2 regions of the Paenibacillus tundrae genome follow, and region 1 is predicted to be linked to the other one. Evidence: riboswitches for the same ligand, from Rfam matches in the RefSeq annotation. Region 1 holds a riboswitch; the other holds the start of a gene.
The links. Region 1 has a riboswitch for cobalamin ahead of V6W81_RS06910 (ABC transporter substrate-binding protein). Riboswitches for the same ligand answer to the same signal wherever they lie in the genome.
Positions count from the first base shown of each region.

Region 1 (5,886 bases):
AGGCTTGTGGTTGTCAGGTTACGCGCGGAGAAGCTAACTTCATATTGGCTCGTCTGCCGGAACCGTGGTCAGCGACCGCAATGCAGGCAGCACTGGGAGAGCGTGGTATTCTCATTCGCAGCTGTGCAATGTATCCTGGGCTTGGCGAACGACATGTTCGGTTTGCGGTGAAGGATGCGGATGCCAATGGGCGTTTACTGAGCGCAATGCAAAGTGTAATTGCTCAGACTAATTCACAGCATATTTCTGAGCATATCTCTCAGACCTTTTCTCAGGAAACTCCTCACGTAAAGGAAGGTGGCTCGAACGATGACCTTACCGTTTCTTGATGAAGAGTCGAAGGGGAGACAAGTCTATCGTTATCCCGGTGAATATGCTTCTTCTGTATGGCCAGGATTGACTATTAACGCTCAAGAACGTCATGTTAAAGCGTCCGTTCCCTCTGTAGCTACTGCGATCTCCAGTGCAGTCTATGGCGGAGGCATGGTTGAACTGGATCGGATATTTAACATTTATGTAGATAAGCATTATCGCTGTGACGATCCTCCGCACGATATACAGTGTCTACTCCGTGAATGGAAGGAACGAGAGGATGCGTGTACCGGTCTGCTGACAGCCGTCCGTCTGGAACATACTTCAATTCAAGAGTATGCGAACTCTGACTTTGGGCTCTTATGCTGTACAACGGCAGGCGTATCGAATGCTGCACGCGCCGGTTCACCAAGAATGGTATTCGATGCGATGGGGAACCGAACTGATGCTGTCCAGCAGCTGGATGGAGCGTACATACCTGGCACCATTAATATGATGTTGTGGTTGAACGGTCGTTTGACGAATGGAGCCATGGTGAATGCGATTCAGACTGCGGTAGAAGCGAAGGCTGCTGCTCTGGCTGATGCTGGAGTGAGAGATTCCGAGAATGGCCTAACCGCTACTGGAACCACCACCGATGCAATTGTGCTTGCGGTGAGTCAGGATCAGCATAATCCGATTTTGACTTATGCGGGAACAGCCACCGTTCTAGGTTCAGTGATTGGCAGACTTGTCTATGATACGATTACGGAAAGTTTGCAGGCCGGACGGCAATGGAGCGGGAGGAACAACAAATAATGATACTAGAATTGAATCAATGGTTCTCTTCGTCATATTGGATCGGGATGACAGGAGCTTGGATCATTGTCGCAGCATACATATTAGATCGTTGTATCGGAGATCCGAGGTGGATTCCTCATCCAGTCATCGGTATGGGAAAAGCCATCTCCGCACTGGAGCGGGTTATACGATCTCGTGTCACTTCCAATCAAGGACTCAAAAAAGCGGGAATCTGGTTTCCGATCTTGATTGCAGGTGGTTCTTTTGCCGTGACTTGGGGACTGATCTATCTCCTTGCACATATTCATCCGATGGTTGCAGTGGTAGCTGAGGTCATATTGATTGCGACAACGATTGCTTCCAAAGGATTAAAGGATGCAGGGATGGACGTATATCGTCATCTCATCCAGGGAGATCTTCCTGCGGCGAGGCGCGCTCTTGGTATGATTGTAGGACGTGATACGGCGCATCTAGATGAACCTGAGATCGTAAGGGGAACGGTGGAGACGGTAGCTGAGAATATTGTGGATGCAATCGTGTCTCCTTTGTTCTACGCCCTTATTGGCGGCGCGCCGCTTGCCATGGCATATCGAGCCGTCAATACACTAGATTCCATGGTTGGTTACAAAAACGATAAATATCTGCATCTCGGCTGGGCATCCGCTCGTCTGGATGATTGGGCTAACTGGATTCCAGCTCGAATCACGGCTGTATTATTGATTAGTGGAGCATGGGTCATGAAGCTAGATGCAAGAAGGGCAGCACAGATGGTATCCCGGGATGCAAGACTGCATCCGAGCCCGAATAGCGGCTTTCCCGAGTCTGCCGTTGCAGGTGCACTGGGGATCAGACTGGGTGGGCATAACGTGTATCATGGTGTCTCGTCTTTTCGTGCATATATGGGAGAACCGACTCGCTTAATGGGTGCAGAGGATATCGTGCGAACGACCCGCCTCATGTTCTGGTCGGCAGGTTCCTTTGTCATCCTGTGTGTACTTGTTTCCCTCGTCATCTGGCTCGCTGGAGGTACATTACTGTGGTGATACCTAATAAAAAAAACATAATGCATTCGCGTGATCTCATTTTTATCCGTCATGGGACAACGTTATGGAATCAGGAAAAAAGATATCTGGGGCATACGGATATCGGCCTCCTGCCTGAAGCGAAGCAAGAGCTTGCTCCGCTCCGGGAGCAGCTTCAGAGCCTCTGTTGGAGCAAGCTGTACTCCAGTGATTTACTTCGCTGTCAGCAGACCCTCGCAAGCATCGCTCCCTTGCAGCGAGAACAGGCACATCTAGATGCACGCCTCAGAGAGATTGATTTTGGGGAGTGGGAGGGGAAGACGTATGATCAACTCCAACACATTCAGCAATATCGAGACTGGATTGATGATCCACAGAATGTGACACCACCGAAGGGGGAGTCATGGCAGGCATTTACTGCAAGGATTGATTCTTTTCTGAATACCTGCTTGTTGCACGATGCATTGTCCGAACCAGTAACGGTTGATGTACCTCAGATGGGTATCGTGACACATGGCGGTGTGATCCGATATGCTATATCTCGCCTAATCCCTGATCTGAACTTCTGGGATACGCAGGTTATTCCAGGCCAAGCCATTAAGGTCAGACTGGATTACGGGGCGAGCGGATGGGTAGGAAGCCAGGTTGCATTTCCTTGAATCGGCTTGTAAGGTTGTACAATATAACCTATAATCACAACAGACGTGTGACGATGCGTAGGGGCCTGATGGGTCTAATCAAGGATTAGATGCTCAACCATACGTATACAACTAATATGCTCAATTGAATGTTTAGATCATAAGCGACCAAGGGTTCCGTATGCATTGGAGTTGCATGGTTATGTGTATTCATACCATGTACGCAAACGGATGAAATAGGGAAGCTGGTGTAAATCCGGCACGGTCCCGCCACTGTGAATCAGGAATAATCCTGTAAGTCAGGTTACCTGCCCTGGACGTATAGACCGGTGTTCCTTCGAGGAAAGGACAGCGTTTCGGGCAGTGTTCTGTGTATGAACAGCGCAGGTGATTCATCATGCGTAGAGCACGCCATATGCGAGACGTTATCCCTGATCCTGTTGTAAGGATTGGGGATTTTTATTGTTCCAATATGAGTTCTTCACTCTCCGATAACGTGTAAATGTTGTAGTTCAACCTTATACAGGAACATCAAGACATGGGCATTTAGTTTTGAGCACGACACAGGATTAATAGAACAGATAGAGAAGGGGAGAATGAACACAATGAGTATCAAGAATTGGAAAAGCGTAGCGTCTCTGCTTAGTGCAGCGGCTCTGGCACTGGCTTTGGCTGGATGTGGCAATGCAACAACGAATGAGGGGTCAGGAGCATCACAGCAACCTGCACAGGAACAGAGTCAAGAACAGACAACAACGGATCTCAAGACACAATATCCAATTACCGTTACAGATGCAACGGGTGAGACATTCACGTTTGAAAAAGCACCAGCCAAAATTGTATCTGTATCTCCAGCGGAGACAGAGTCGTTGTTCGCCCTTGGATTGGACGAGCAGATCGTAGGTGTATCTGATTTTGATGATTACCCTGAAGCAGCTACAACGAAGCCCAAAATGGGCGGTGTTTCTAAACCGAATGAAGAGTCCATCATTGCAGCGGATGCAGACATTGTATTCACAGGTATTTCTATGAATGAAGAAGCGGTAAAGAAATTCCGTGACCTGGGGATTGTTATTTTCAAGACTGATCCAAAATCAGTAGATGATGTAGCGAACAACATTGAGACATTTGGTCAAATTACAGATACGCAGGAAAAAGCACAAGAGATCATCGCGAAGATGAAGCAAGATGTAACAGATGTTACTGAAGCGGTGAAGGCAGTTAAACCGGAAGAGAAGAAGAACGTATATGTTGAATTTTCCCCTGGCTGGACAGTGGGTAAAGGTGAGTTCATGGATGAGCTGATCACACTTGCTGGAGGAAACAACGTTGCTTCTGATTTGCAAGGCTGGAACGAAATTAATGAAGAAAATATCATTGCTGCGAACCCAGATGTAATTCTGTATGCCAATGATGTTATCGATGAGAATTCCAAAACACTGGATCAAATTATCAAAGCTCGTAGCGGCTGGGATCAGATTACCGCGGTAAAAGACGATGCGGTTATCGGTCTAGATGCCAACCTACTTAGTCGTCCAGGACCACGGGTAACCGAAGGTCTGAAAGCCGTAGCTAAAGCGATCTACCCTGATCTGTTCCAATGAGTAAAAAGCTAGCGGTGTACGGGACGGCTGGGATAGGACTACTTGTGTTGACGGTGCTGATCTGCACGGGCATTGGTTCAGTATCCTTGCCTGTCCGTGACATTGCAGGTATTCTGCTGCATCACATTCCGTGGATTGGGGATTGGATTACTCCCGATTGGAGCACAGCAGCAGAACAGATTATATGGAAGGTGCGATTCCCGCGGGTACTGCTTGCCGTGCTCGTGGGTGCCTCTCTAGCAATAGCGGGTGCTGGCTTCCAAGGGGTGCTTCGTAACCCTCTCGCAGATCCGTTTACGTTAGGCGTATCATCTGGTGCATCGGTGGGTGCAGCGTTTCTGATTTTCTTCGGATTACAATATGCATTAATCGGAATCTGGACCTTGCCTTTGGTTGCGTTCTTAACCGGCGTGTTGACGCTATGGTTCGTGCTGGCACTGGCTCGTGAGGGTCGAAAAATACCAACACATAGTCTGATTCTGGCGGGCGTGGTCATGCAAAGTTTCCTAGGGGCAGTTGTCTCCTTCCTATCGACCATGTCGAAACAGACGATTAATGAAATTATATACTGGACGATGGGAAGTCTGGCACTGCGTGGGTGGTCGTATACGGCCATCCTTTTCCCATATTTTCTGCTTGGTCTGATCTTCCTCTGGAGTCGTGCACGTTCGTTGAATGTGCTTGCTCTGGGAGAGCGTCAGGCGGCTCACATTGGAGTGCAGGTGGATGGATTGAAGCTATCGGTGCTGGCGGTTGGCACGCTGCTTACGGCAGGAGCCGTATCAGTGTCGGGCGTCATCGGATTTGTAGGACTTGTCATTCCGCATATTCTTCGACTGATCGTAGGGCCTGATTATCGTCTGCTGGTGCCACTATCTGCAATAGGCGGAGCCATATTCATGGTGTGGGCAGATACGATCGCTCGTACGGTATTGGCGCCAACTGAAATTCCGCTAGGCGTTGTTACCGCATTTGTCGGTGCACCGTTCTTCGCCTATCTTTTGCACAGAAATAAGAAGCTTCGTAAAGGGATGATGCCATGAGTAAAGACACGAACCAAATGGTGCATGCCAATCGGAATGAACTTAAGTTTATGGGGAAACAGGCAGATCCGAGCTTCAATGTTCAGCGCGACATCAGTAAACCTTTGATGGAAGTAGACGGGGCAGGTAAACGGTATGGTGAGCATCAGGCGTTAAATGGTGTGAGCTGGCAGATCGCAGAAGGCGATTGGTGGGGTGTTGTAGGTCCCAACGGAAGTGGCAAATCAACCTTGCTTCAACTATTGGCTGGCACGGAGTCGGTTAGTGAGGGCAGTATTCGACTGAATGGCAGGAATATCACTTCGTATAGCCGGAAGGATCTGTCTCGTATGATTGCTGTTCTGCAGCAGGATGGACTGCCTGCAATCTCATATCCCGTAAGGGATGTCGTGGAGATGGGGCGTTATCCTTACCAGAACTGGCTTGGCCGTGATTCTGGAGAAGGCGAGAAGATCGTTGATCGTGTGCTGGAGGAATTAGGTCTATC
Region 1 is NZ_CP145605.1:1,593,212-1,599,097, forward strand. Features, by position in the region: gene cobD (threonine-phosphate decarboxylase CobD) at 1-329, shown strand, start outside; gene V6W81_RS06895 (adenosylcobinamide amidohydrolase) at 310-1,110, shown strand; gene cbiB (adenosylcobinamide-phosphate synthase CbiB) at 1,158-2,135, shown strand; gene V6W81_RS06905 (histidine phosphatase family protein) at 2,129-2,773, shown strand; cobalamin riboswitch at 2,933-3,082, shown strand; gene V6W81_RS06910 (ABC transporter substrate-binding protein) at 3,358-4,356, shown strand; gene V6W81_RS06915 (FecCD family ABC transporter permease) at 4,353-5,399, shown strand; gene V6W81_RS06920 (ABC transporter ATP-binding protein) at 5,507-5,886, shown strand, end outside.

Region 2 (5,886 bases), 2.1 Mb from region 1:
CAAGTTTCCACAATCGTATTCTTCGGTGTCTTCTCTGCCACTGAGTTTGCAAACTCCATTAACTCCCGGTTTCCCTCGGGATCACGGCTACCGTGTCCCACCAGCAATATCGCATTCATCTCCGGATAATTCCTCCCTAGCCTGATCTACGGATCTAGGCATCTCATCAGATAGTGTTTGTGTTCCATTCATTGCACATCAACAATTGCATGTTTCTACATTTTCATATCACGATATAGTCCAGCTACTCTCTTCTATATAACAACGTGTTGGTATCACTCGATTCAGGGTTATCCAGTTCGAACTGAAAGGTGATTTATATTGCATTCTCTGCAAAAAAGGATCTTATTGAACACACACTTACAACCTTGTGAGTTCTGTTCTGTCTCGCAGAAAATTAGTCGCCACAGATCGGATTAACTTCCACCGTAACGGGTGCATCCACATGACGGAAGCCTTGAATCACGCCAACACGTTTGAAAAATTTATGGAAACGTTCATTCGGATGTCCTTTTTCTCGATACTCTGCGACAATCCGTTCCACAATGCCGCCAATCTCATCTCCCGTAATGCCTTCAGCCACGGGTTGTGCAGGATGTGCATTACGTCCGAATTTCTTACCGCCAAGGAACAGGTCATACCCACCTTTGCGGTACACAATACCGATATCCTCAAGCACCGCACCATAACAAGCCATCCCACATCCATTGAGGGCAACGCTTGTTTCCTTCGGAGCATTTAATCCGCCAATAACGGCTTGCAAATGATTAGCCATCGGCACAGCATCATCCTTCTCCATGTCACAGAAGTCACATGCTTTCACTTTAATGACATCCCCGATCGGTACTACGATAAAATTAGCTGCCCGCAGCTCGTCTACCAGCTGATCCGGCTCAAAGGTTGGCACTCGCAAAATAATCTGGTGCTCTGGTGTATACTCCAGCTCCCCATCTTCACTCGCGCACTGTGCAAGCAGTGCCATCTGCACAGCAGTGAACTTCTTGTTGCCGACGCCAGGCGATACGCCAACTTCGAACAGCGGCGGCTTCTGCCCTGGTGCAGGCGCAGTGCGAACTGCCGTAGCGACTGCGGCCTGCGGTGCTTCGCCGCTCACGCCAGGCGCAGCAGGCGCCGCGCCCAGCCAGCGGCGAGCGGACTCGCCCGCCAGGGCACCGCCTACCGCGAGCCGCGTTAGCGCTTCCGCCGCCAGCGCAGCGGCGCCCGCTTGCGACGCAGCAACCGCTACGCGCGGCGCGGCTTCTGCCGGCACTGACGCTGGCCGCTCGCCAGCGAGCACGGCGGTGCCGCCGCCAGCCGGGTGCGATGCCTGCGCAGCAGAGGCTCCTGCACCGGCAGGCGGCTGGCTCTGCGGAGCTGGGCCTGTTCCGGCGCTAACGCCGGGCATGGCTGGCTCCGCCTGGGGCTTTGCGGCTTGTGCTTCGCGAGCCGCGTCCGAGCCCGCTACCTCACCAGAGGTGGTAGCGCGGGCTTCTCTTGCGCCGAGCGACCATGGCTCGGCTTCGGTGCGAAGTCGCTCATGAGGTCTGAGCGACTGTTCTGCGGTATTCAGCGTATATTTGCGCTGATACCCACGCGGAGTGACCATGAGCCCTTCGTACATCATGGTCGAGGAGTTACCGATGATCACCGTGGTCAGCATACCGATCTCATGATTAAGCATGTCTTCCAGGGTAGTCATGACAACGTCCTGACGATCCCGGTAAGCGCTTTTGACCAATCCAACTGGAGTCTTGGGATCACGGTAACGAAGCAGCATTTCCTGTGTCTCGACAATTTGACGTGTTCTCCGCCCACTGCGCGGGTTATAGAGTGCAATAACAAAGTCTGCTGATGCCGCTGCTTCAACCCGGCGAATAATCGTATCCCATGGGGTAAGGTGGTCACTTAAGCTGATCGTACACGCATCATGCATCACCGGTGCGCCAAGTAGCGATGCACAGGAATTGATAGCCGATACACCTGGGATGACTTCAACGGCAACGCCACTCTCAGGCTTCCATCCCTGTTCCATCAACACCTCATAGACTAGACCTGCCATACCGTATACACCGGCGTCACCACTGGAGATTACCGCAACAATTTTGCCCATTTCGGCCTGTCTAACCGCTTCTTGAGCCCGGCTTACTTCCTCTGTCATCCCCGTCCGCACGATCGCTTGTCCGTTTAATAACGGCCGAATGAGATCGACATACGTGTTGTAGCCGATGATAACCTCACTCTCCTGAAGCGCCTCCAGTGCACGATTCGTAATATGTTCCATCGCGCCTGGGCCAAATCCGATGACCAGCAACTTACCTTGACCTTGCATCGCTTCTCCTCCTCCATCACCCTGAGTAAACCTACACATTCCATAATTCCGTTCAGCAACTTCTATATAAATAGGCTTCATGAAACAGCTTTTTGTTCAAAAATGGATAAGTACATTCGATCCACAACGATTCATTTCTCATTCTCTTAAAATCAAAAAAATCCCATCCTACAATCGGATGGGATACGTATGTACGTACACTCAAGAAAACAACTACAACACTTGAATACACAGAGTCGTCGAGTTGTTGAATACGCCAAATAAAAGGCCTACCAGGCGAACCGTCTGTCCGCCTGTTTCCTGATTATTCGTACACCTTTCCTTTCCGCGAAGGGTTTGGTGACACATGCAAGGTAGGTCTCCTGGCTCTGGATCATCAGCTTCTTCTTCTGTCTTCCCCGAATAACGAGTGACTTCAATCAAAAAAGAGCTTCACCATTACAGTGGCGGGACCGCTCGGGATTTGCACCCGATTCCCTGTTACCTCTTGCTTGACGCAAGAGCACCTTGCTTGTTTTCAATATGTAATTCAGCATACTATCCACGAGATCGGTCAGATCAAACCTGATAATGTTGAACGTTCCCCGTATAGGCTGGAATGAGCACCATGCCAAATCATTTGTTTGTATCATAACATCGCTCAGGAAAAAATGTCCATGTTTAAGATCAGGATAAACCGCTTACCTTTTCTCCAAACTTTAGAATAAATCCATTCACGAAACTAGAGAACAGCAAAAATCCTGACCCATGCAATGGATCAGGATAACGTATATAGAAGTACGGTATGGTCTACAACAAGTACGTCCGTTTTACGGTGTCTATCGATATCTCTTCATACCTATTATGATTTGAAGTTATGCTTTGTCTACTTGTGCAGCAGCATAATAACGTCCTAGCTCCACGATCAGGGCACCCATCTTCTCTTCTTCTGGCACAACAAGTGCCTCAATGCCCTCTTCACGCATCGCATTCGCCGTCACTTTACCTACAGAAGCAGGAACGACCCCTTCACGAAAGGCCTGCAGCATCTGCTCTAGCTTCCCTTGGGATGTGGCATATGCCGTCAAAAAGCGAACTTGGGGTCCACTTGTAAAAGCTACTGCATCAACCTCACGATTCACAATCTCATTCAATAGCTGTTCCAACTCATGATCCTCTGGAGGGACGTGGCGGTAAGGCAATACTTGTCGAACCTCTGCACCTTGCTCTTGCAGCCAGTTTACCAGCTTCGGTGCTGTCTCACCATGTAGCTGTAGTATTACTTTTTTCCCTGCAAGATCATGTGATTCCAATTCCCGAATCAACCCATCTGTACTGCCATCATCATCCCGAACTAATGGATTGAGCTTCCGCTTGCGAAGTGCATTCACCGTCTTGTATCCACGCGCTGCAATGGATGATTCAGATAAAGAGTCCAATAATTGACCCGCAACTTCCATATCCTCTGCCATATCAAATAGCGCATCCAAACCCATACCTGTTGTCAGTACAGCCCAATCCGGTGTATCAGAGATCCAAGATACGAGGCCATCGCGAATATTCCGATCATCCAAAAACACGGTTCCCTGTGCAGGTCGCACGAGTGGGATTCCACCCATTTTCTCGACGAGCAGGGACATTTCCTTCGATTTGCGTGGTCCTGTAAGTGCTACACGTATGCCTGCCAAATGTTGAGCCATTCAAGTTCCCCCCAGTTCGTTCAGCCGAACGTTCTTCAGTCTGACTACAGTATACAGGGTAGTCCTGTGGAGGGAAACCTTGTTCATGCCATTTGGTGCATGTTCAGCTATAACGTTTTTTTATGAAAAGGATCAGGAAGGCTGAAGCTCTCCCGTTTGATGATCTGTATCCTCATCACTTTTCTTCGGATCTTTCGAAGTGGATTCTTTTGAATCCGGCTTATGCTTCTGTCCTCCACTATTGCCACTATCCTTAGCTGCAGAGGGTTGTCGATCTTGTTTGCGAGGATGCAGAAACAGAAATATTAGAATCGGTAACAGCACCTCAAACAAAATGGCGACCCACGTCCATTCTCTAGTAAATCGAAAGAGTTGAATTGCATTCCGGAAGAACCAGAACGCACAGACAAAACCAAGCAAAGCAATCGGCCCAGTTAACACCTTACCGGATACTTTTGGAATCATTCGTTTCATCCCCCAGCAGATAAAGTAGAGATCAAACGCAATTTTCGTAATCATGGTCGGTAGTGTTGCCGCAGCTAACGCTAGATCAAACCGATCAAGAAAGTCACTCACTTGTAGCTGCCTCGCTAATTCATACGAAGGATATACTAGCCTCGATGCAATAGGAACCCCAATCGATGTGATCGTTTCAACCAGGATTAGCATCATTAACAGCGCAGCAATCGTTACTCCCCAGAACACGGATTTAAACCGAAAGTCACTGCCTTTCACCACAAACGGCAAGGCCACCATCTCTCCGAAAAAGGACATGAGGTACCAACTACCCTTGCCAACACCGCCCATATCGATATCAAAATACGGCATCAAATTATCCAAGTCGATCTGCTGGATGAGCATAAAGGGGACGATGATGGAATTCACCAGAAATAATGTGATGTACAGCTCTGACATCCCGATTAACGAGCCCAGCCCACCCCTTACAATAAATACAGCCATGACCATCAGCGTTAGAATGATGATGGATATCGGTGTAGTCTCTAGCAAGGTGATGCTAACGTAGTCACCAATTAACCGAATATCCCGAGCAAATATGAAAAGGAAAAACATGATGTACAACAGAGCCGTCACCCGACCCATAAACGGATGTCGTACAACGAGTGATTCAAATAAATCTTGATTCGGAAACCGCCGCTGGACTCGACTCAACATCCACAAAACAGAAATCATCACCAAAAACACGGGTATATAAGACAGATACGCATGCTGTTCAGCATAATAGATCGCCTGTGCATGCGGCTGTATCAATGTAGTCGTGATACTAAGCAGCATGACCAACAGAATCAGTTGACGATGGGTGACTGCCTGATTCATAACATGTCTCCTTTCTTACGGATATGATCATCCCGGTTGAAATCAATTAAGGTAGTGGCAACCAGTGTTGAATGAAGTGGGTTAGCCATACAGAAATGAAGAACGTTTTGCTTAAATGGGTGACGTAGAAAAAGATCCCCGTACTAAACCCAATGATGCTATACGATATCCAGCGATTAATCGCCGCCGCCTGCTTCAGATGTTTGAAGTCCATCAAGAGCACGAGCACAACCATGAACAAATAGGTGAAGAGAAGTGGTTTAATCATGAACGATCTCCTCCTCACCAACACCAATCGGTTTGTTCACAATGCCAACATTTTCAATGATGATATGTGGCTCAACGATCACTTTCACGTCAGGGTACACATCGCTCCAGCGATCCTTCATCTTCTCCCATTCTTTGGGGAGCTGCTGATGAATAGACCGACCAAGACCGAGGATATCCGCATTGTATTTGGTTTGTATTAGTCGTACACCTTCATCAATGTCCTGCTTGATCTTCGCGTGAACAGCTTCAGTTAATTTCGTAAGCTCGCTCTCT
Region 2 is NZ_CP145605.1:6,042,642-6,048,527, forward strand. Features, by position in the region: gene V6W81_RS27020 (sirohydrochlorin chelatase) at 1-119, opposite strand, end outside; gene cobJ (precorrin-3B C(17)-methyltransferase) at 398-2,329, opposite strand; cobalamin riboswitch at 2,665-2,854, opposite strand; gene V6W81_RS27030 (uroporphyrinogen-III synthase) at 3,184-4,008, opposite strand; gene V6W81_RS27035 (GerAB/ArcD/ProY family transporter) at 4,141-5,343, opposite strand; gene V6W81_RS27040 (hypothetical protein) at 5,390-5,611, opposite strand; gene V6W81_RS27045 (Ger(x)C family spore germination protein) at 5,604-5,886, opposite strand, start outside.
Region 2: linked by a shared signal. The riboswitch ahead of cobJ (precorrin-3B C(17)-methyltransferase) and the one ahead of V6W81_RS06910 (ABC transporter substrate-binding protein) in region 1 are both predicted to bind cobalamin.